Regions from separate parts of the Paenibacillus sp. FSL M7-1046 genome, predicted to be linked through region 1. Evidence: riboswitches for the same ligand, from Rfam matches in the RefSeq annotation. Region 1 holds a riboswitch; each other region holds the start of a gene.
The links. Region 1 has a riboswitch for thiamine pyrophosphate ahead of thiC (phosphomethylpyrimidine synthase ThiC). Riboswitches for the same ligand answer to the same signal wherever they lie in the genome.
Positions count from the first base shown of each region.

Region 2: linked by a shared signal. The riboswitch ahead of NYE29_RS33810 (thiamine phosphate synthase) and the one ahead of thiC (phosphomethylpyrimidine synthase ThiC) in region 1 are both predicted to bind thiamine pyrophosphate.
Region 3: linked by a shared signal. The riboswitch ahead of NYE29_RS29850 (ABC transporter ATP-binding protein) and the one ahead of thiC (phosphomethylpyrimidine synthase ThiC) in region 1 are both predicted to bind thiamine pyrophosphate.

Region 1 is NZ_JBBOXB010000001.1:3,158,211-3,165,440, forward strand. It holds gene NYE29_RS13930 (iron chaperone) at 1-36, shown strand, start outside; gene NYE29_RS13935 (cellulase family glycosylhydrolase) at 520-1,965, shown strand; gene NYE29_RS13940 (hypothetical protein) at 2,291-3,145, shown strand; gene NYE29_RS13945 (PadR family transcriptional regulator) at 3,297-3,839, shown strand; gene NYE29_RS13950 (SDR family oxidoreductase) at 3,870-4,688, shown strand; TPP riboswitch at 4,773-4,879, shown strand; gene thiC (phosphomethylpyrimidine synthase ThiC) at 4,984-6,762, shown strand; gene NYE29_RS13960 (response regulator transcription factor) at 6,963-7,230, shown strand, end outside.
Region 2 is NZ_JBBOXB010000001.1:7,513,395-7,520,624, forward strand. It holds gene NYE29_RS33785 (fumarate hydratase) at 1-468, opposite strand, end outside; gene yfbR (5'-deoxynucleotidase) at 574-1,209, shown strand; gene thiH (2-iminoacetate synthase ThiH) at 1,237-2,394, opposite strand; gene NYE29_RS33800 (thiazole synthase) at 2,424-3,188, opposite strand; gene thiS (sulfur carrier protein ThiS) at 3,377-3,580, opposite strand; gene NYE29_RS33810 (thiamine phosphate synthase) at 3,633-4,241, opposite strand; TPP riboswitch at 4,355-4,457, opposite strand; gene NYE29_RS33815 (SDR family oxidoreductase) at 4,606-5,475, opposite strand; gene NYE29_RS33820 (NUDIX hydrolase) at 5,732-6,157, shown strand; gene NYE29_RS33825 (hypothetical protein) at 6,302-6,727, opposite strand; gene mdh (malate dehydrogenase) at 6,850-7,230, opposite strand, start outside.
Region 3 is NZ_JBBOXB010000001.1:6,670,444-6,677,673, reverse strand. It holds gene thiD (bifunctional hydroxymethylpyrimidine kinase/phosphomethylpyrimidine kinase) at 1-480, opposite strand, end outside; gene thiM (hydroxyethylthiazole kinase) at 506-1,303, opposite strand; gene NYE29_RS29860 (ABC transporter substrate-binding protein) at 1,825-2,883, opposite strand; gene NYE29_RS29855 (ABC transporter permease) at 2,880-3,656, opposite strand; gene NYE29_RS29850 (ABC transporter ATP-binding protein) at 3,637-4,401, opposite strand; TPP riboswitch at 4,553-4,656, opposite strand; gene NYE29_RS29845 (amino acid ABC transporter substrate-binding protein) at 4,931-5,764, shown strand; gene NYE29_RS29840 (amino acid ABC transporter permease) at 5,819-6,487, shown strand; gene NYE29_RS29835 (amino acid ABC transporter ATP-binding protein) at 6,500-7,230, shown strand, end outside.

The DNA.
Region 1 (7,230 bases):
GATAAGGCAGATTGTTCAAGCTTTTGGCGGAAATAAAGTCGTCAAGATATGAGCGCGTTGCTTGAATTTTATTATATTAAAAGTGAGGTGCTGGATGAAATAGCGCTTCACTTTTTTTATGGAAATTTGATGTCGTTTGGTATTAAAAACCGATTGATGATTGTATAATATAACAGAATATGTAAGCGTTTACTGAGTATGAGATTTCATAAGACACACCATATGTTATGTGTCTTAATCATATCCGCTATGCTAGAACGATAATTTTTCCTAGATCTGATGATCTAGCCGCCTCCATATGCTCTGTATATGCTAATGCACCTCCATAATGCCTATCGACTACACCCTAACGATTAGATAACTACCATCCCTCAAGCCATTCCTTTCACCCTTTTACATTGTTAATGAAACACCAAGACATACCCCATAGATTTGCAAACTTGGTGAAGGGGGGGATGAATCTTTTCGGAAAATAGAGCACGGGAATATGCAGCAAACCATTTAAGGAGGTAGCTTTATATGTTCAAAAAAATGTTTACGGTTTTTTGTGCATTAATTATCACCTTCATGACCGTATCTTTCGTCCCCCCGCAAAAGGTGAATGCCGAAGCTAATTCAGTCGTAGCCCAAAATGGCCAACTGCGAGTTTCTGGGAACCAATTAGTGAATCAGGCGGGAGAAGCGATCCAATTAAAGGGGATGAGTTCCCATGGTTTGCAGTGGTTTGGGCAGTACGTGAATTATGATAGCCTGAAATGGATGAGAGACAATTGGGGAATAACTATATTCCGGCCAGCTATGTATACGCAAGATGGCGGCTATGTCAATGATCCTTCGCAAAAAAATAAGGTGAAAGAAGCTGTACAGGCCGCGATTGATCTGGGAATCTATGTGATTATTGATTGGCATGTGCTGGGTGAAAAGGATCCGAATATTTATAAAGAACAGGCAAAAGGTTTTTTTGCAGAAATGGCCAATTTGTATAAGGATTATCCGAATGTGATCTATGAAATCGCCAATGAGCCTAATGGGTATGCTACGTGGAATGGCCACATTAAGCCATATGCAGAGGAAATGATCCCGGTCATCCGATCCATTGATACGAATGGGATCATTATCGTAGGAACCGGAACATGGAGCCAGGATGTACATGATGCCGCCAACAACCCTATCGCCCAAAGCAACATTATGTATACAACACATTTCTATGCCGGGACTCACGGTTCATTGCTGAGAGATCGTATTGATTATGCTAGGAGCAAAGGTGTGGCCGTATTTATCACAGAGTGGGGAACGAGTGACGCTTCTGGAGACGGTGGTCCTTTCCTTGCCGAATCTAAAGTATGGACGGATTTTATGAAAGACAGAAAACTGAGTTGGACCAACTGGTCGTTATGTGATAAAACGGAAGCCTCCGCTGCACTGGCGCCTGGCGCAAGCCCTTATGGAGGATGGTCTGACGCGCAGTTAACGGCATCCGGTAAATTTGTCAGAGAGCAGATAAAGTCAGCAACGCCACCTCCGAGTGATGGTATCGTTTCTGGTAAAACCTACAAAATGGTTAACGTAGGCAGCGGTAAAGCATTGGACGCAGCTGCTGCAGGCACTGCAAACGGCACAAATGTACAGATCTGGGACGATAACGGAACGGGTGCCCAGCAGTGGATAATCACAGATGTTGGCGGAGGTTTGTATAAGGTTATTAACGTCAATAGCAATACAGGTTTGGATGTAGCCGAGATGGGGACTGCCAATGGATCGAATGTGCAATTATGGAGTTATGGCGGCGGTTCCAATCAGAAGTGGAGCATTGTTAAAGTTGGAAGTACTTATAAATTGATTGCCAGCAACAGTGGGAAAGCTCTGGATGTTGCTGCTGCTGGTACTGAAAATGGAACCAACGTTCAAATTTGGGATGACAATGGTACAAACGCGCAAAAGTGGAATCTGTATCAACTAAACTAGCAGGGGAGGTTTGAAGAAGACTCCCGGATTGAATTTATCTCTGCTCAATGTTAATCTAACTAATAGAGATGCATACAAAGGAGCGTTAACCTGATCATGTGGATTACTCTGTAAAGATTAACAATGCGAAAGGATGCCTGTAATAGTGATTACACTATTTTATTCGGCATGCTTTTCTTTAATCTTACAGGGTATGCAGGGAAAGGTGTAATGTAAACCCATTCTGCGGATACCTTAGGGTATCCGCTTTTAATGTTGTGGGAAACCGCATCTCTATCGCTCCTAACCTACATATCCTCCTACTAATGATTGGAGGGATTTTATTATGAAACCGAAGTTAGTCTTGATTGAGGGATTACCAGGATTCGGGAAAACAACAACGGCTCAATTAGTTCATGAAATTCTTACGGAAATGAACCTTAAACCTCAGCTGTTTTTAGAAGGGGATTTGGAGCATCCAGCGGATTATGAGGGAGTCGCCTATTTGGAGAAAAATGAATTCGATGAATTATTGAATACCCATGTGAAGTATCGAGATTTGTTGAATAATCGTGTGATTAAACAAGGGAACCATTATTTCCTGGAATATCGAAAAATCGCAAATGAATATGGGCCCGATTTTCCAGATGAATTATTGCAGACAGTTGCCAAAAGTGATGTTTATGAATTGTCGCTAGCTCAAAACAGGAAACTGATAACAGAGCGTTGGAAGGGATTTGCGGCGAGTGTTTTAAATGGCTCAGACACCTTTATTTTTGATTGTTGTTTTATACAAAACCCTGTAACCATTGGGATGATTAAATATGGTGCACAGAAGGAAGACGTTATAAATTATGTTCTGGAACTGGCAGCGATTGTGGAGCGGCTGAATCCATTGCTGCTTTACGTAGAGCAGAATGATCTTGATCATTCTTTCAGAAAGGCCGTTACGGAAAGACCTAAAGAATGGTCGGAGGGATTTATTGAATATTATACTAACCAAGGGTATGGAAAAAAACAGGGTTATACAGGGTTAGAAGGAACCTTGGAGGTACTGAAGGCAAGAAGGGAATTAGAAGAAGAAATATTTAACGGCATAAACATAGCCAAGAAAAAAGTAAATAACTCTTCTTATGACTTAAATGATTATAAGCAAGTTTTGGTGGGGATTTTATCAGAATATTTTAGTTCAGCAAATTAAGCACAAATGACAAGCCGAGTTGATTTCAGGCATTCACTCCTGATTTCACTCGGTTTTTTTGCTTAAGTATTATATATTGACGTGATATATATTGGTCTGATATATTAATAAGTGTAATATGTAGATGTTTTTAAATAAGGAGGAGCTATTCTTGAACAGTCAGGATGTTATTTTAGGCTTGCTCATGAAAGAAGCGTTGACTGGCTACGAAATAAAGCAGTTATTGGAGAATGTGTTGTCTAATTTCTATAGCTCTAGTTATGGCACGATTTATCCTACGCTTGCCCGAATGGAGAAGGAAGAATTAATAACCAAGGAAATTGTGCCCCAGAAAGGTAAGCCAAACAAGAATGTTTATAACATAACGGCTAAAGGGCGAGATTGTTTTAACGACTATTTACTAGCGCCACTAGAGGGAGACAGTAGTAAGAAATCCGATTTTATGATGAGGCTTTATTTTGGCCGATTTGTGGGGTATGACAAGGTGATTTTCTGGTTGAAGCAAGTACAAGAGGAATCACAAAAAAAGTTAGATCAGTTATTAGAGCAGTATTCACATTATAAAGATGAAATGCACCCGGCCCAGATCATTTGCATCCAGATTGGGATAGCAGAATATAAAGCTAAACTTGCAACCATTGCCGGGGGATTGTTAAGCATGGAGCAGTTAGAGGAAGAGAAGAGCAGCATTTAGCGAATTCAGATACTTTTAGGAGGAATTTTAATGAAAACAATATTCATCACGGGTGCTTCATCTGGCATTGGGAGAGCTACTGTAAAACATTTTGCTGAAAGAGGATGGAACGTAGTAGCCACGATGCGTGCACCTGAAAAAGAAACTGAATTCATTACATTGGACAATGTATTGGTGTTGCGGTTAGATGTTGAGAAAACAGATACCATTCAATCTGCATTGGCTGAAGCTATTCAGCGGTTTGGTAAAATTGACGTTCTCCTGAATAATGCCGGATATGGGTCAATGGGGCTTATAGAAGTAGCTACGGATGAGCAGATCCGCAGACAATTTGAAGTGAATGTTTTTGGTCTTATTAGTATGACTAAAGCCATGCTGCCTCATTTTAGATCTAATCAGGAAGGGTTGCTAATCAACATCTCTTCAATGGGAGGGATCGTGACCTTTCCTACGATGTCTCTGTATCACTCCACTAAATTCGCGGTAGAAGGTTTTTCTGAATCCGTATCTTTTGAATTAGCATCCCAAAACATCAAAGTAAAGTTGATTGAACCAGGAGCCATTAGCACGGACTTTGGCGGAAGATCGATGGAGTTCTTTTTTAATGATGGCTTAACGGATTATAAATCATTCACTACTGCCTTTCTGGGTAAATTAGGGGAAATGGAAAAAGCTCCAGACTATGCCTCGGCACCAGAACTTGTAGCTGACACTATTTATCAAGCGGCCACAGACGGTACAAGCAAATTCCGTTATGTAGTGGGAGAAGATGCGGAAATGCTCATAAGTATGAAGAAAAATACGGTTGAGGAAGAGTATCTAAGTAATATAGCTCAGCATTTTTCATAAAAAGAGGACAGGTTTATCCAAAGCTCTATTAAGAGCACCGTTGACAATTGCTGGATTTCTCTGTAACTTAAACATAACTAAATAAGAAACCACTAGGGGAGCCTGAATAGGCTGAGACGGGAAAAATGCATTCCTGGACCCTTGAACCTGATCTGGATCATACCAGCGTAGGAAAGTGGAGTCGGACCTTTATTTCATTGTTGGCGTTAGCCTTATATGGATATTTGAGCCGCTCCATGTGGAGCGGCTTTTTTGCGCGCACTCTTATTTATTTAAACCTTAAGGAGGAAACAAGATGCCGAATCAAGAGAAGAAACATGAGGTCGATCTGTGTGCTTTTCCGGGAAGTCACAAGGTGTATGTGGAGGGCTCACGGCCTGATATTCAAGTTCCAATGCGCGAGATTACATTAAGCCGAACCTCGGGTACGGCCGGAGAAGCGGAGAATGCTCCTGTCCATGTCTATGATACAAGCGGGCCTTATACTAATGATGAAGCCTATAGCGATATCCGCAAGGGGTTAACGCCTCACAGGCTTCAGTGGATCGCGGAGCGGGGAGATGCCGAATCTTACGAAGGAAGAACGGTCAAGCCGGAGGATAACGGGAATCTCACGGAGAAGTCGGCGGCAGAGGTGTTTCCGGGATTGCAGCGTCGGCCCTTGAGAGCCAGAGAAGGCGGCAATGTCAGCCAGCTGCATTATGCGCGCAGAGGCCTGATTACGTCGGAGATGGAATTTATCGCAATCCGGGAAAATGTAACCCCTGAGTTTGTTAGAGAGGAAGTAGCCAGCGGCCGTGCGATCATTCCAGCGAATATTAACCATCCTGAGAGTGAACCGATGATTATCGGGCGGAATTTCCTGGTGAAGATCAATGCCAATATCGGGAATTCGGCGGTGTCCTCTTCCATTGATGAAGAAGTAGAGAAGATGAGATGGGCTACCCGCTGGGGAGCGGATAATATTATGGATCTGTCGACAGGCAAAAATATTCACACCACCCGTGAATGGATTATCCGCAACTCTCCGGTACCTATCGGGACAGTGCCTATCTATCAGGCTTTGGAAAAAGTAAACGGCAAGGCCGAGGATTTAACTTGGGAGGTATACCGGGACACTCTGATCGAGCAGGCGGAGCAAGGAGTGGATTATTTCACCATTCACGCCGGGGTACTGCTGCGTTACATCCCATTAACGGCCAAAAGAATGACGGGTATCGTCTCCAGAGGGGGTTCGATTATGGCGGCCTGGTGCCTGGCCCATCATCAGGAGAACTTTCTCTATACACATTTCGAGGATATTTGTGAAATCATGAAGGCTTATGATGTTGCGTTCTCTTTAGGTGACGGGCTGCGGCCAGGCTCCATTGCCGATGCTAATGATGAAGCCCAGTTTGCCGAGCTGGAGACGTTGGGGGAATTAACCTCGCTTGCCTGGAAGCATGATGTTCAGGTGATGGTGGAAGGCCCGGGCCATGTACCGATGCATCTGATCAAAGAGAATATGGATAAACAGCTTGAGCTCTGCCATGGCGCTCCTTTTTACACACTGGGTCCGCTGACTACGGATATTGCACCCGGCTATGATCATATCACCTCGGCTATTGGAGCGGCGATGATCGGCTGGTTCGGCACGGCGATGTTGTGTTATGTTACCCCGAAGGAGCATTTAGGATTGCCTAACAAAAATGATGTGCGGGAAGGCGTCATCACCTATAAAATTGCCGCCCATGCAGCCGACTTGGCCAAAGGACACAAGGGGGCGCAGGATCGGGATAACGCACTCTCCAAAGCGCGCTTCGAGTTCCGTTGGCGGGACCAGTTCCATTTGTCGCTCGACCCGGAACGGGCGCTGGAATATCATGATGAGACTCTTCCGGCGGAAGGGGCCAAAACGGCTCATTTCTGCTCTATGTGTGGACCCAAGTTCTGCAGTATGCGCATTTCTCATGGTATCCGCGATACGGCGAGGTTGCAGGATGGACAAGAAGAACCGGAGCAAGAGATGATTACCGCTGGGATGCGGTACAAAGCAGAAGAGTTTAAGGAAGGCGGAGGTCTGATCTATAAATAAACTGTCGGCCGGGTACTATAGCCTAATCGCCCTCCTCCCTCTCAATTGACAGTCTCCGGGCGTATACCTATAATGTAAATCAGATTATGAAAGCTGTTTCATTTCTGATAGATAAGTTTGTTTCGGTGAGATGGAACCCCTTAATCAAGCGGGTTTCATTTTGTTTTTTAGTGTATTTTTGTTCCCAAAAAGGAGAAGCCATGGACACAACGTTCTGCAAAATATTGGTGGTGGACGATGAAATGCTGGTACGGCAGGGGATAATCCATCTGCTGGACTGGGAAGGGGAAGGGTTTCAGATTGCGGGCGAGGCCTCCAACGGAAGAGAGGCTTTTGAATTAATTGAATTACAGCGTCCGCATATCATCCTGACCGATATCGTTATGCCTGTGATGGACGGGGAAGAGCTGATCCGGCTCGTCAAGGGGGTGTATCCGGAAATTGAGGTGATCGTGCTTAGCAGCTTCA
Region 2 (7,230 bases), 4.4 Mb from region 1:
TGCCGGAAGGCTGTATTGGATATTTTTGTTCTCGCAGCCGCCGCCCTTCAGGATGAGCCGGACATCCACGCCCTCTTCCTCCCATTGTTCGAAATGGATTACCGGTGTCCCGGCGCCCAGATTGTCTCCGCTGTTCTCGCCGGTAAGCGAATCTACCGAATTGGGACGCAGCTTGCCGTTTTGGGTCGCCCGGACAATGGCGCTGTGTATATCTTTTTTCATTTCTATCTGATTAACGCCTACAGGTGTATGAATAATAAACGTCGGCATCCCCGTATCCTGACAGATCGGCGATACCTGAAGCTCAGCCATTCCGATATTCTGTGCAATCGTGGTCAAAGCAAGTCCCGAGCGGGTCGCCCTGTCTTCCAGCGCGCGCCCCTTCGCTACCGCCCTGCGCACATCGCCCGGCAAATTTGTGGAGGTCTCTACGATCAGATTATAAATGCTGTCTTCAAAATGCTGCATCTTCATTCAGGACTCCTCTCCATCAGTTCCAGGTTGTCTAAACTCTGTTACAATTAGTTATTATAATATCATATTAATCGGCTCATGAAAGGGGTTGCTTAAAAATTGAACTACCATTTTTCAGCCTATTTGTATCGCCTGCAATATATTCAGCGCTGGAGCCTGATGCGCAGCACCGCCCCGGAGAACGTGGCGCAGCATTCATTCCAGGTAGCCCTGCTGGCCCATATGCTGTGCTCGATCGGCAACGCTCATTTCGGGCGGTCGCTAAATGCCGACCGGGCTGCGGTGATGGCGCTGTTCCACGACGCCTCCGAGGTATTCACCGGCGATATCGCTACGCCGGTGAAGCATAACAACCCGCGGCTGCTGTCAAGCTTCCGCGACATGGAGCGGGCCGCCGCCGAACGTCTGGCGGCGATGATTCCGCCGGAGCTAAGCGCGGTCTACACGCCGCTCCTGCAGCCGCAGGACAGCCCGCCCGGCTCAGAGGATGCCGGGCTGCTGCGCTATGTCAAAGCAGCGGATGTGCTGGACGCCTACCTGAAATGCGTCTGGGAGGTCGCTGCAGGCAACCGCGAGTTCGCCGCTGCCAAAGAGCAGACCGCGACAAAGCTGCGCATACTGGAACTGCCGGAGATGGATTATTTCCTGGCCCATATGGCTCCAGGGTTTGAAATGTCGCTGGACGAGCTGTCCGCTGGCATGAGCAGTGAACCCGGGGCAGATTCGGCAGATTGAATGCAGCATTTGATCGCTTCCAATTTATTAACGCAGGGAGTCCACCTGATGGTGTGGTGTAATCTTTGGTGAATGGAGCGGCTCTGTCAGGATATCCCAGTCCTTGAATACCGGCTGCAGCCCCTTGGCATACAACATTTCTGTAATTTCATGCACTTTGCGGCCATCCGATATTTCAAACTGCGGGGTTCCGCCTTCAAGGGTATGCCCGCCTACCTCGGTGGATACTCCTGCGGACATTTTAGTGATGCCGAGATGGACCAGATGATCGCGTAAAGCTGCCGGTTCCCGCGTGGACAATGAAATGCCCGCACGGGGCAGAAACAGGCGGTAAGCCAGTATGATCTGCACCAGCGCACGGTCGGTTACATCACTTGCCGGATTGAATTCTCCGAGATACGGGCGAAAACGGGGAATCGACAAGCCGATCTCGCACTCCGGGTACTTGTCCTGCAAGTATCTGGCATGCAGGGCAGTTGCCAGAGCCTCCTGGCGCCAATCGTACATCCCCAGCAGGGCACCAATATTCACGGATCGAAACCCGGCGCGGCAGCCGCGTTCGGGCGCATCCAGACGGTTGCGGTAGACTCTCTTCGGACCCTTCACATGCAGCTTTCGATAAGTCTCCTGATGATAGACCTCCTGATACAAGGTAAGACCGTCTACCCCTGCCACCCTCAGTTCATTGTACTCTTCTGTAGAGAGCGGATTAACCTCAATGCTGACAGAAGAAAAATAGTCACGGAGCACCTTCACACACTCCCTCACATAAGTGGCCGGACTTTCACTCCGGGATTCGCCGGTCAAAATCAGAATGTGGCGCAGGCCTGTGGCGGCGATAGTTTCCGCTTCTTGCCTGACCTCCTCCAGTGTCAATTTTTTGCGCGGAAAGTCATAAATCGAGCTAAAGCTGCAATAAGTGCAATGATTCACGCAAAAATCGGCCAAATACATCGGCGTAAACAGCTGCATCACATGCCCGAAGTGCGTACGTGTCAATCTTTGCGCTTTCTGCGCCATTTCCTCCAGGTAAGGCTCCGCCGCGGGAGACAGCAGTGCCATCAGCCCGTCTTCGTCCAGCTGTTCCAATCGTAGCGCCCGCTTCACATCCACCGCAGTATACTGCTTCCATAAAGTCTCGTAAGGAAGCTGCTCTAACCGAATCACCGTATCAAAAAAGCTCATGCTCTTCCTCCCTTCCTTCTCTGCATTGACTAGAACAAAAAGCCGGTCAGCGGCGAAGAGGCCGTTGCCGCCTCCTCCACCGGCCCCAGTCCGGCCAGATAAGCCTTGCGCCCTGCGGTTACCGCCTCACGGAATGCCTCCGCCATCAGAAGCGGATCACGCGCAGTAGCAATTGCCGTGTTCAGCAGCACGGCGGATGCGCCCATTTCCATTGCCTCAGCAGCCTCGGAAGGTCTGCCAATACCGGCGTCAACAATCACCGGAAGATCCACTTCTGCGATCAGAATCCGCAGCAACTCCTTGGTCTGCAGGCCGCGGTTCGAGCCGATGGGCGCACCCAGCGGCATAACAGCGGCAGCTCCGGCTGCCTTGAGCCGGATAGCTGCGGAAAGATCGGGACTCATATACGGAAGTACAACGAAACCCTCTGCAGCCAATATTTCCGTGGCTTTAACTGTCTCCATATTATCGGGCAGCAAATATTTCTGATCATTAATGACCTCGATCTTCACCCAATTGCCCAGCCCTGCCGCCCTGGCCAGTCTGGCAATACGTACCGCTTCTTCAGCTGTGCGCGCGCCGGAGGTATTGGGCAGCAACGTCATATGGGAGGGAATATGCATAACAATGTTGTCGTCACTCTCCGGATCAACCCGGCGAAGAGCCACCGTAATGACCTGAGAACCCGAGCGTGCAATCACTTCGGGAATAAGGGTATTGCGGCTGTATTTCCCGGTTCCGATAAACAGCCTGCTGGATAAAGGGATTCCGCCGATAACGAAAGAATCTTGCATAAAATCGCCTCCTGAGATAGTGGCCCGCTAAAATGCGGAGCTTCTGTTGCTGATACGCCGAGTTTTTATCTTACCTGTTATGTCTTACGTCTTACGTCTTGCCTCTTGCTTCCTACCACTTACCACTTACCACTTACCTCATACCATTTGCCTCTTACTTCTTGCATCCGGCAACACGCACTGGCACTTTAGCCCCCGCCGACAAAGTGGACCAGCTCTACGCGGTCACCTTCGCTCAGCAGCGTATCTCCATAAACGTCCTTGCCGACAATCTCACCATTCAGTTCCACGATAACCAGTCTCCCGGTCCACCCGGACCGGCTTAGCAGATCAGCTACAGTCCGGCAGCTCTCTTCATAGGTCCCGCCTTTTCCATTCACGATCAAATTCATGCTTGCTCACCTCCTTTAACTGGTGCAGGAGCATTATTAAATGGCTTCAAGCTTAGGGTACGGCCTGAACTGCTGATCTGTAGGCTGTAGCGGCGGCCACAGGATCTCCCGCACTGCATATTCCGGACATTACGGCAATTCCGGCAGCCCCGGTCGCCAGAACCTTTCCGGCATTGCCCGGCTCAATTCCGCCTATGGCGATCAGCGGAATGCTGCTGCAGCGGACAGCCTCAGCCAACTGCTGCAATCCGCGCTCCCGCTGCCCCGGCTTGCAGGCCGAGGGAAACACATGCCCGAACAGGCAAAAGTCCGCTTCCTGCCGGCCGGATTCAGCCGCCTCCTCCGGGGCATGCACCGACCTTCCCAATCGCAGCCCCGGTGCTACGCTGCGCGCTGCGGCAGGCGGCAGGCTGTGCCAAGCCAACTGGACCCCGCCCGCCCCTGCGGCCAGAGCAACGTCTATCCGGTCGTTGATCATCAGCTTGGCAGGCGGAACCCCCGCTATAATCAGCTGCTCCGTCAGAGCCATGAGCTCCCGTGCAGACATTGCCTTTTCCCGGAGATGGATATAATCCACTATGAATTGCACAGCAGCAGCCAGCTGAACAAACTGCGCCGGATTCTGCTTTCCATCCGAGATCAAATGTATCTCTTTCAACACGTTCACCTTCTCCTTTTCTTTTGCATTACCGGCAAACACAAAAAAGACCGCCCCCCGTAAAGGAGGCAGTCTGGAATATATACAGGAATACCGGGCCATTCAGCCCCGCTGCAGTTATTCGTTCTCCACTTCCCTACGCTGGTATAAACCAGATCAGGTTCAAAGGGTCCGAACGGGTATGTTCGTCTCAGCCTTGCGGCACCCCTAGTGACAAATTCATATTCAATTACGCTTAACGTTTCATATACTAACATATTATTCCTTGAAGAGCCATCCTTTAAAAGAGGCCTGCATCAAAAAGAGCGAAACCCAAGGTTCCGCTCCAGACTCAAATTATTCATAGCAATGGAATCAGCAGCCGCATTTAGCCGTTTACGACCTCGCCGCCGTTCACATGCATTACCTGTCCGCTTACATAAGATGAATCGTCGGAAGCCAGATACACATAAGCCGGAGCCAGCTCCTCCGGTTGTCCCGGGCGTTTCATTGGCTGCGTGCCGCCGAATTCACTGACTTTCTTCGCGTCAAAGGTCGACGGAATAAGCGGTGTCCAAATCGGTCCCGGCGCTACGGCATTTACCCGGATGCCTTTGTCCGCCAGGTTCATCGACAGCGAACGGGTAAAGCTGAGAATCGCCCCTTTGGTGGACGAATAGTCCAGCAGCTGCGGGCTGCCCCGGTAGGCTGTGATCGAAGTCGTGTTGATGATCGTGGACCCTTTTTTCAGGTGAGGCATGGCTGCCTTGGTCAAATAGAACATCGAAAAAATATTCGTGCGGAACGTCCGCTCCAGCTGCTCGGAGGTAATATCCTCAATCTTCTCCTGCGGATGCTGCTCGGCCGCATTATTAATCAGGATGTCCAGCTTGCCGAGTCCTTCCACCGTCTTATTGATCAGATCCTGGCAGAACGCCTCCACGCCAATATCGCCGGCAATCAGAATGCACTTCCGCCCCTCTTGCTCCACCTGGCGTTTAGTCTCTTCGGCATCGGAATGCTCATTGAGGTAGGAAATAACGACATCCGCACCCTCCTTGGCAAAATGAACGGCAACCGCCCGGCCAATACCGCTGTCTCCTCCTGTAATCAGAGCCGCCTTGCCCAGCAGCTTGCCCGCCGCCTTATAGGCTGAAGTCTCGAACTCCGGCAGCGGATTCATTTCACTTTCAATTCCGGGCTGGCGGTCCTGCACCTGCGGAGGTAGTGTTTTTTTGGTTTGCGTGTTGTCTGGCATGATCCATTCTCCTTTCGCTGTGTACCTGTTGGTTACTCATCGTTTTAGGGTTGGCTCAGGGTGCCTGGTTTATGCACCTGCAGATCATCTCTTCATTTGCTTTACGTTATGTTACTTACCACACCTTGGGTGCGGTCAAACTAAAATGTCAGTCGTTTTTGCCGTGGAAGGCGATATACTTTAGAGAGAAAGCACTAATCCAGCAAATGGAGTTGCGGATTTATGCAGACTCTGCGCAGAGGGGAGAGCACGCAATATGGTCAAACACACTCGCAGCATCATCGTTGCTGTCAAAGGAGTTATTGTACATGGAGGCCGGATTCTGCTTGTTCGGCGTGCGGCAAGAGATTCTGTCGGAGCGGGCACCTGGGAATGTGCGGGCGGGAAAATAGAATTCGGAGAAGACCTGGAGGCGGCTCTGGAAAGGGAGATTTACGAGGAGACCGGACTTGCGGTTACTGTCGGCAATCTGCTGTATGCAACCTCGTTTCTAACCGATCCGGCAAGGCAGCTTGTCATTATCACCTATTTGTGCCGGAGCACTGACCATGCAGTACAGCTGTCCGAAGAGCATTCGGATTATAAATGGTGCAACCGGCTCGAGCTTCAACGCCTGCTTCCGGCGGGAATCCTCGCTGAATTTGAGAAAAGCCATGTTTTCTCCCTGAACGAACTGCTGTAAAGCGTTGTCTGCTACAATCTGTGACAGCGGCATGGCGGGGTGGTACCCGATAGACTTGTCCCGAAGTAATGTCTGCACCCAAAAACCCGCTCTCCTTGCCATTCCGGAGGCGGGCTTTCTGTAGTCTTTCTATGAAGGAGAGTCTTAAATAATGCTGTTGTACACCATAAAAAACACCATTAGCACCAGCGCCACCATGAGCAGCAGGCTTAAGGTACGGATTTTGCCAGTCTCTGCGGATACGTCACGGTTCTCGCGCATGCCGGCTGCGGCAAGACGCAATGGTTTGCTGATGATGCCGCCGAGTGCAAACATCGCAAGCAGCAGGACAACCACCACGATCATCCACGGCACCGAATATTCACCCTTTGTCATCATATAGCCGCCAGTCAGCAGTTGGATGACGAGACCGTACTGGGCGAAGCGGTTGAAGCCGCCGATTGCACTAAGCGTTCCTTCTCTCGCAGGGACGCTCAGCTTCTGGACACGCCCGAGAACAAACGGCAGCACCAGATAAAAGCCCAGCGCCAATGTACCGATCATATGTAGAAAAAACAAAAAGTGACCCATAACATACCTCCTCTATTGTTTTCAGTGATTTTAGTTACACTTCAATTATACATAACCAACAAATAGAAGAAAAGAAAACCCCCATTTTAATTTCTAAAATGGGGGCTCCCGCAGGCTAATGCTCAAATCGTAACTACTGAAGTAACGGCACGTACCGAATCTGCCGACTTATCCAAAGCCGCTTTCTCCTCTGCCGTAAGCTCCAGTTCATATACCTTCTCAATACCGTCCGCACCCAGCAGCGCCGGAATGCCCATGAACAGCCCATCATAGCCGTATTCACCTTCAAGCAGAGCGATTACCGGAATAATCCGCTTCTTGTCCTTCAGGATCGCTTCTGTCATCTGGACCAAGGAAGCCGCTGGCGCATAATAAGCGCTGCCGTTGCCGAGCAGGCTGACAATCTCGCCGCCGCCGACTCGTGTACGCTGTACAATCTCGGCAATACGCTCTGCGGAAATCAGCGTATCAATCGGAATGCCGCCAACGCTGGAGTAGCGTAC
Region 3 (7,230 bases), 3.5 Mb from region 1:
CCGTTCACGTTCCGCCAAGCCGGAAATCTTCATCCCGGTCAAGTTTTCTGCTTCCGGTATATTAGGTGTTGCCACCAGGGAGAGCGGCAGCAATTCGGTAATCAGCGCCTGCACGGCTTCCTGCTGCAGCAGCGGTGAACCGCCTTTAGCGATCATAACCGGGTCAACCACCAGCTTATCCCAGCCATACTGGCGTACCTTCCCGGCAACGGCGCGGATGATTTCACCGCTAAAAAGCATGCCGGTCTTGACCGCATCCGGCTGCAGATCGCTTCCGACGGAATCAAGCTGTGCGGTGACAGCTTCTGCTCCGAGCGGGTATACTCCTTGTACTCCGAGAGTATTCTGTGCAGTCACAGCGGTAAGTGCCGACATGCCGTACACGCCAAGCTCCTGGAAAGTTTTCAGATCGGCCTGGATGCCTGCACCGCCGCCGCTGTCGGAGCCGGCGATTGTCAGCGCTTTGAATACTTTTGTCATGTAGTCCACTCCTTTACCGCAAGCATTATAGTGTGAGCAGCTGTACCCGTGCTCTCTCCTTGTAGGTGTCCGGAGTGACCAGGGCCAGCTGGTTGAGGAATTCAATTTGGAAGGCGCCGGGGCCTTTAAAAGCTGTCCGTTCGGCTGCGATCTCGGCAGCGACACCATAGAAGGAGAGCGCCTCGGCAGCCGCTTCCAGCCATGACCCGCCGCTGACCGCCAGAAAAGCTCCGACTACGGCGCTGAGCAAGCAGCCCGTACCGGTGACTTTGGTCAGGATGGGATCACCGTTGCTGACGACGTAGGTGCTGATGCCGTCGGTAATTACATCATCTTTCCCGGTAATGATGACCACACATTCCAGCTTTCGTGCCGCTTTATTCGCCAAAGCGATGACATCGCCATCGCCCGCACCGGCGTCAACGCCCTTGATGGCCCAGCTTTCCCCGGCAACATGGGCCACCTCAGCAACATTACCGCGCAGGGCGGTAATGCGCAGCTCCTGGACCAGCTTATGCGTGACCTCAGTGCGGTAGGCGGTAGCACCGGCTCCAACCGGGTCCAGTACCAGCGGTACCTTATGGCGCCCAGCCGCTTGTCCGGCCAGCACCATCGAGGTGATGGCATGCTCGTTCAGCGTGCCGATGTTAAGCACGACAGCTCCCGACATCGCGGCGATGTCCGCGACCTCCTCATGGGCATCGGCCATGAAGGGCGAAGCGCCCAGGGCCAACAGCCCGTTGGCGGTAAAGTTGGCCACCACAATGTTGGTGATGTTGTGCACGAGCGGATTGGCTTCACGTACTTTAGCTAAATAACTCATTATTAGTCCTCCTCAAAGTTTTGTTACAGCGCATGTCTGTTCTCATACATCTCATCTCTCTGTGCGTTAGCGAGGTACATTCTATTGCACTTTCTACAGCAGACGGCCCCTAAATCTCAGCCGCAAAACAGCTTCTATTGCACTCTATACAGCAGAATCTAGCAGAAAAGGGGCTTTTGCTCGGAAATGCAGAAATCTACTGCATGAAATACAGCAGAATGCGGATCACCGCAGAGAAATGAGCAATCTGCTGCACAAAATACACTCATCCAAAAAATGCCCTTTAGAAATTAACCTAACACTGCTAATTCTAGATTCAGCCTACATACATCTAATAGAACCGCATTCACAGTATCCAGATAACGCTGTTGCGTAAGCTTTTGAGTGAAAATAATGCACAAAAATAATGGTCCCGCTAACACTGGATTAGTCCCATAAAGAATGGTCCACGATACAAGTCCCATACATAAGTCCAGTCCCCATACATGAATCTCTAAACTTCGGCCCTTAGAACTTAGCTCCTACAGATTAACAAAAGCTTCCTTACTGTCCGATTCTCCGCTCAACAGTCCGTTCTCGGACAGCCACGTGTGCACGTTCTCCCAGGATTTCTCCTCCTGCTGTCCAAAAGGCAGTTTTCCTGCATCCATCAGCGGCAGAAGGATTTCCAGACTTTTTGTCTCGATTGCTTGGTCGAGCGGGGCGGTAGCGTCTTCGTGTGCAAACAATATTTCAAGTGCCTGCTGAGGCTGCTCCTGTACGAATTGCTGTCCTTTGCGTGCCGCATTCATGAACTTCCGGTAGTCATCCTCCGAATCCAACAAGCCCTGTTCACTGGCAACAAGTACAAGCTCATAATAGTCCGGCACTCCGTAGTCCGTCGGATCGAATGAAGTGACGGGGTGGCCTTCTTTTTCCAATATCAATGCCTCATGATTTATAAATCCGCCGATAATGCCGTCTGTGCGTCCGGTAGAAAGGGCAGGAATAAGATCGAATCCAACATCAATCAGGTTCAGTGAAGCCGGATCGCCTCCGTCGTATTTGACCATTGTCCGGAGCATCGCTTCATACAGGGGAATGGAGGAGTATCCGGCATTTTTGCCTGTGAGTTTTTTCGGGCCGGTTATCGCGCTCTCTGCGGGGACCAGAAGATGATTGAGCGGATGCCTTACGAGCGCTGCGACAGATTTTACAGGTATTCCTTCACTGCGCGCCATTAGTACCTGTGGTTGGTAGCTGAGAGCCAGATCAGCTTTGCCTGCGGCTACAAGCTTCAAAGCATCATTGCTGTCCGCCGGCATTTGAATGTCCACCTCCAGCCCTTCTTCGGCAAAATAGCCATTCTGCTGAGCAGCATACAGGAAGGAATGAACTGCGTTCGGATACCAGTCGAGCATTATAGTCAGCTTGTGCGGATTGCCGCTGGAATTCTCTGAAGAAGCGGCGGAGGTATCCGGGTCTTTTGCGCTGGCGCAGCCGCTTAAGAGGGTAAGCAGGCATAACAACAATAAGTATGGAATAAGGCGGTGTGTTTTCTTATGTGTGGAATGATTGCGATATAGCTCAGGATGGGTCATCGGTAAAATCCTCTTTTCTGCAAAATGAGTTTTTCGAGCACAGCGATACTGAGAAACAAGGCTACACCCAAAACGGACAGCAGCAATACGGCGGCGAACATTTCTGCACTTTGCAGATTGCCGGCCATCCGGCGGCTGAAATAACCAAGCCCCCGGCTGCCGCCCAGCCATTCCCCGATCGTCGCTCCGATCACACAGTAGACGATGGACAGCTTAAGTCCGGAGAAAAAGGAGGGCAGCGCCAGCGGAATCTGCGTCTTACGCAATATCTGCCAACGGTTTGCCCCAAGCGTCAGGAGCAGGTCTCTGTACAGGCTGCCGCTATGCCGCAGGCCGTCATAGACGGCTACCACAACCGGGAAAAAGGCAGTCAGAAAGACGACAGCAACCTTGCCCCACAGGGTATAGCCGAACCACATAATAAAAATAGGTGAGAGCGCGATCAGCGGAATGGTCTGGCTGATAATCAGCATGGGATAAAGTGCTTTGGCGAGCGGAGCGAACATATGCATGCCGGTACCCAGCAGTGTTCCGCAAACAACCGAGAGGGCAAACCCGATCAGTGACTCCTGCAACGTGGCGGGCAAATGCTCTCCGAACAGCAGTCCCCGCTTTTCAATCAGCGCTGTCCAAATTGCACTTGGCGCCGGGAGAATAAATGAAGGGATCATGTTCAGCTGTGCTGTGATCTCCCATGCCGCAATAAGCAGCACCACAAGCAGTAGAAAGGGGCCATAAGTCCGCAGCTGTTTCTTATACCATAGAGCTCTCATGCAATCTACTCTCCAAATCCTCCCGCAGGGCAACAAACTGCGGTTCATAATTCATTTTGTAATGTCTGGGTCTCGGCAAAGTGACGATTAGCTCCTGCAGCCCGCCGCCAGAGCCGCCGGTCATCAAATAAATCCGGTCGCTGAGCAGCAGCGCTTCTTCAAGATCATGAGTGATGAACAGAACGGATTTATCCAGCCCGCCCCACAGCTCCAGCAGCCAGCGGTGCATCTCCCGTTTGGTGATCGCGTCCAGCGCTCCAAACGGCTCGTCAAGCAGCAGCAGTTCGTTGCCTGCAGCTAGTGTGCGCAGCAGGGCGACCCGCTGGCGCATCCCGCCGGACAGCTCCTGCGGATAAGCATTTTCCTTGCCGGAAAGACCAAAGCCGTCCAGCATTCCGCGGATCCGGGCGAGTGCCTCGTGCCGGCTAGAGTCCTGCTTAAGCTCCCAGGGAAGCAGGCAATTGTCCAGCACGGTCCTCCAAGGCAGCAGCAGGTCCTGCTGCGGCATATAAGCGATCTGTCCAAGCCGCGAGCATGTCGAAGGAGAGCAGCGTCCATGTACGGTTATTTCACCGCCGGACGGCTCGAGCAGGCCGGCAATAATTTTGAACAGTGTGCTTTTCCCGCAGCCGCTGGCTCCAACAACGGAAATGAATTCGCCTTGGCGGACGGTCATTGAAAGACCGGAGAATACCGGATTTCTAGTCGCTGCAAACGAATAAGTCAGGTTGGTTATAGTGAGCATATTGGAATATGGAAACCTCCTGCGGGTGTAGTTTGTATGACGATACTTGCCGGATCGGCGGCAACAGCAAACACAAGAAAGACCCATTCATTTCCGGAGGAAATAAATGGGTCTGAACGTCACAGTCAGTTAGCTTAGTGCGGCTCCGCTGAACAATTCTGCTCCACTTCCCTCCGCTGGTATGATCCAGATCAGGTTCCAAGGGTCCGGAGCTTAAAGCTCCGTCTCAGTCGGCCGACTCCCCTAGTGAAATAACAGGTCAATATTGAATTTGCAATTGCTAATTAATATACCATATCCCGGCAGTTTGTAAAGAGAAGCAGTCGCTCACATTGCTGCAGTCCGGTTATGAACAGCGTGATCATACCGGCGGAAATCGCCTCTTTGCTGGAGCCGTACCGTTTCGGCTGGCATAAGTAGAGGTCTGACTGAAGATGCAAAAAACTTGATGAAGCAGCGGTGCTTTTGGGCAAGATAAGCAAGTGTCCATGCAGTGAAAAATAGAGGGATTTTGAAAGGGGTTCATGTGATGAAGAAGCTTAGTCTGACTATCCTGCTGCTGCTAACTCTGCTGCCGGCAGGGGCATGCGGCAATAATAACAATACAGCGCCTGCGGCTACTGCCGCGCCCACAGAAGGAGCGGCGGCTCCGGCCGGGCAGAACTCACTGGAAGCTGTTAAAGCGAGTGGCAAGCTGCGTATTGGTACGGAGGGGACATATGCTCCGTTTACTTTTCATGATGCAGAGGGCAAGCTTACCGGTTTTGATGTGGAGATTGCGAAGGAGATTACGAAACGGCTGGGGGTGGAACCCGAATTTATAGAAACCCAATGGGATGGCCTGTTTGCCGGCATGGATGCAGAACGTTTCGATACGATATTCAACGAGGTTTCGATCACGGATGAACGCAAGGTGAAATATGATTTCTCTGAGCCGTATATCGTCTCCAAGGGCGTGCTGATCGTGCGCGAGGATAACCAGAATATTACAGCCTTCGCGGATCTTAAAGGCAAGAAGGCAGGTCAATCGCTGACCAGCAACCTGTCCGATATCGCCCGGGAGAACGGTGCAGAGATCGTCGCTGTGGATGGCTTCAACCAGGCCATAGACCTGCTGACCTCGGGCCGGATTGATGCGACCGTAAATGACGGCTTGTCCTATCTCGACTTAAAGAAGCAAAAACCAGATGCAAAGATCAAACAGGTGGATGAAACGGCTGAGGGATCGAAAAGTGCGGCAGTTTTCCTCAAAGGAAACGAAGAGCTGGTTAATGCCGTCAGCGATGCACTGGCTGAAATGAAGAGCGATGGAACCTATCTGAAAATATCGGAGAAATACTTTGGGGCGGATGTGTCCAAATAACAAATGGAGCTGGCGCGAAGATGCAGCCGAGTGTCCAAAAAGGATGTCTGAACGATGGATGACCGGAAAATTGGGATTTTCATGGATTCACTGCTACCCCTGTTTAAAGCGGGGGTGGCTTATACCCTTCCGCTGGCGCTTGTTTCCTTTGCGCTTGGATTGCTGCTGGCTGTTCTTGCCGCGCTGTTCCGTCTCTCCTCATGGAGAATCCCGAAGCTGATCGCCCGGTTCTACGTCTGGGTAATCCGCGGGACACCGCTGCTGGTGCAGCTCTTTATTATCTTTTATGGACTTCCGGCGGCAGGGATTGTGCTGGATCCTTTTATTGCCGCTGTAATCGGTTTTACACTCAGTGTTGGAGCCTATTCTTCGGAAATTGTCCGGGCAGCCATCCTGTCCATACATAAAGGCCAATGGGAAGCTGCCTTTTCCGTCGGAATGAGCCGGGGGCAGGCACTGCGGCGGATTATTCTGCCTCAGGCGGCGCGTGTATCGGTTCCGCCCTTGTCGAACTCTTTTATCAGTCTCGTAAAGGACACCTCCCTGGCGGCAAGCATTACGTACGTTGAGATGTTCAAAACAGCGCAGCAGATCACGGCGACCACCTACGAACCGCTGCTGCTCTATAGTGAGGCTGCATTATTCTACCTGCTGTTCTGCTCCGTACTGTCCGCGCTGCAAAATGTCCTGGAACAGCGGTTTGACCGTTATTCGGCGAGATAAGGAGGAAAGCACTTGATTGAAATTCGCGGCCTGCATAAATCCTTCGGTTCGCTACAGGTGTTAAAAGGTATCGACCTCAGCATGGAGCATGGCAAGGTTCTGGTGATTATCGGGCCCTCCGGCTCCGGCAAAACAACGCTGCTTCGCTGCTTTAATCTGCTGGAAATACCGGATCAGGGCAGCCTGTCGCTGGGGGAATTAAACCTTGAATTTACGCAAAACAGGAAAATTCCGCATAAGACACTGATGGCCCTACGCCAAAAAACAGGGATGGTCTTTCAGTCCTACAACCTGTTTCCGCATATGACTGCGCTTGGCAATGTAATGGAGGGGCAGGTTACTGTACAGAAACGCAGCAAGGAGGAAGCTAAGCAGCGGGGGTTAGAGCTGCTGGCCAAGGTAGGCCTCAGTGATAAAGCGGAGGCTTACCCTCATCAGCTGTCCGGCGGCCAGCAGCAGCGTGTGGCTATTGCCCGGGCGATGGCGGTCGATCCCGAAGTGCTGCTGTTCGATGAGCCCACTTCAGCGCTCGATCCTGAACTGGTGGGCGAGGTGCTGAAGGTCATCAAGCAGCTTGCGGCTGAAGGCATGACAATGGTGATCGTCACCCATGAGATGAAGTTTGCTGCCGATGTGGCCGACCGGATCATCCTGATGGACAACGGTGTGATCCTGGAACAGGGAACTCCGCAGCAGGTACTGGAGCAGACGGAGAATCCGCGGGCCCTGCAGTTTCTGAACCG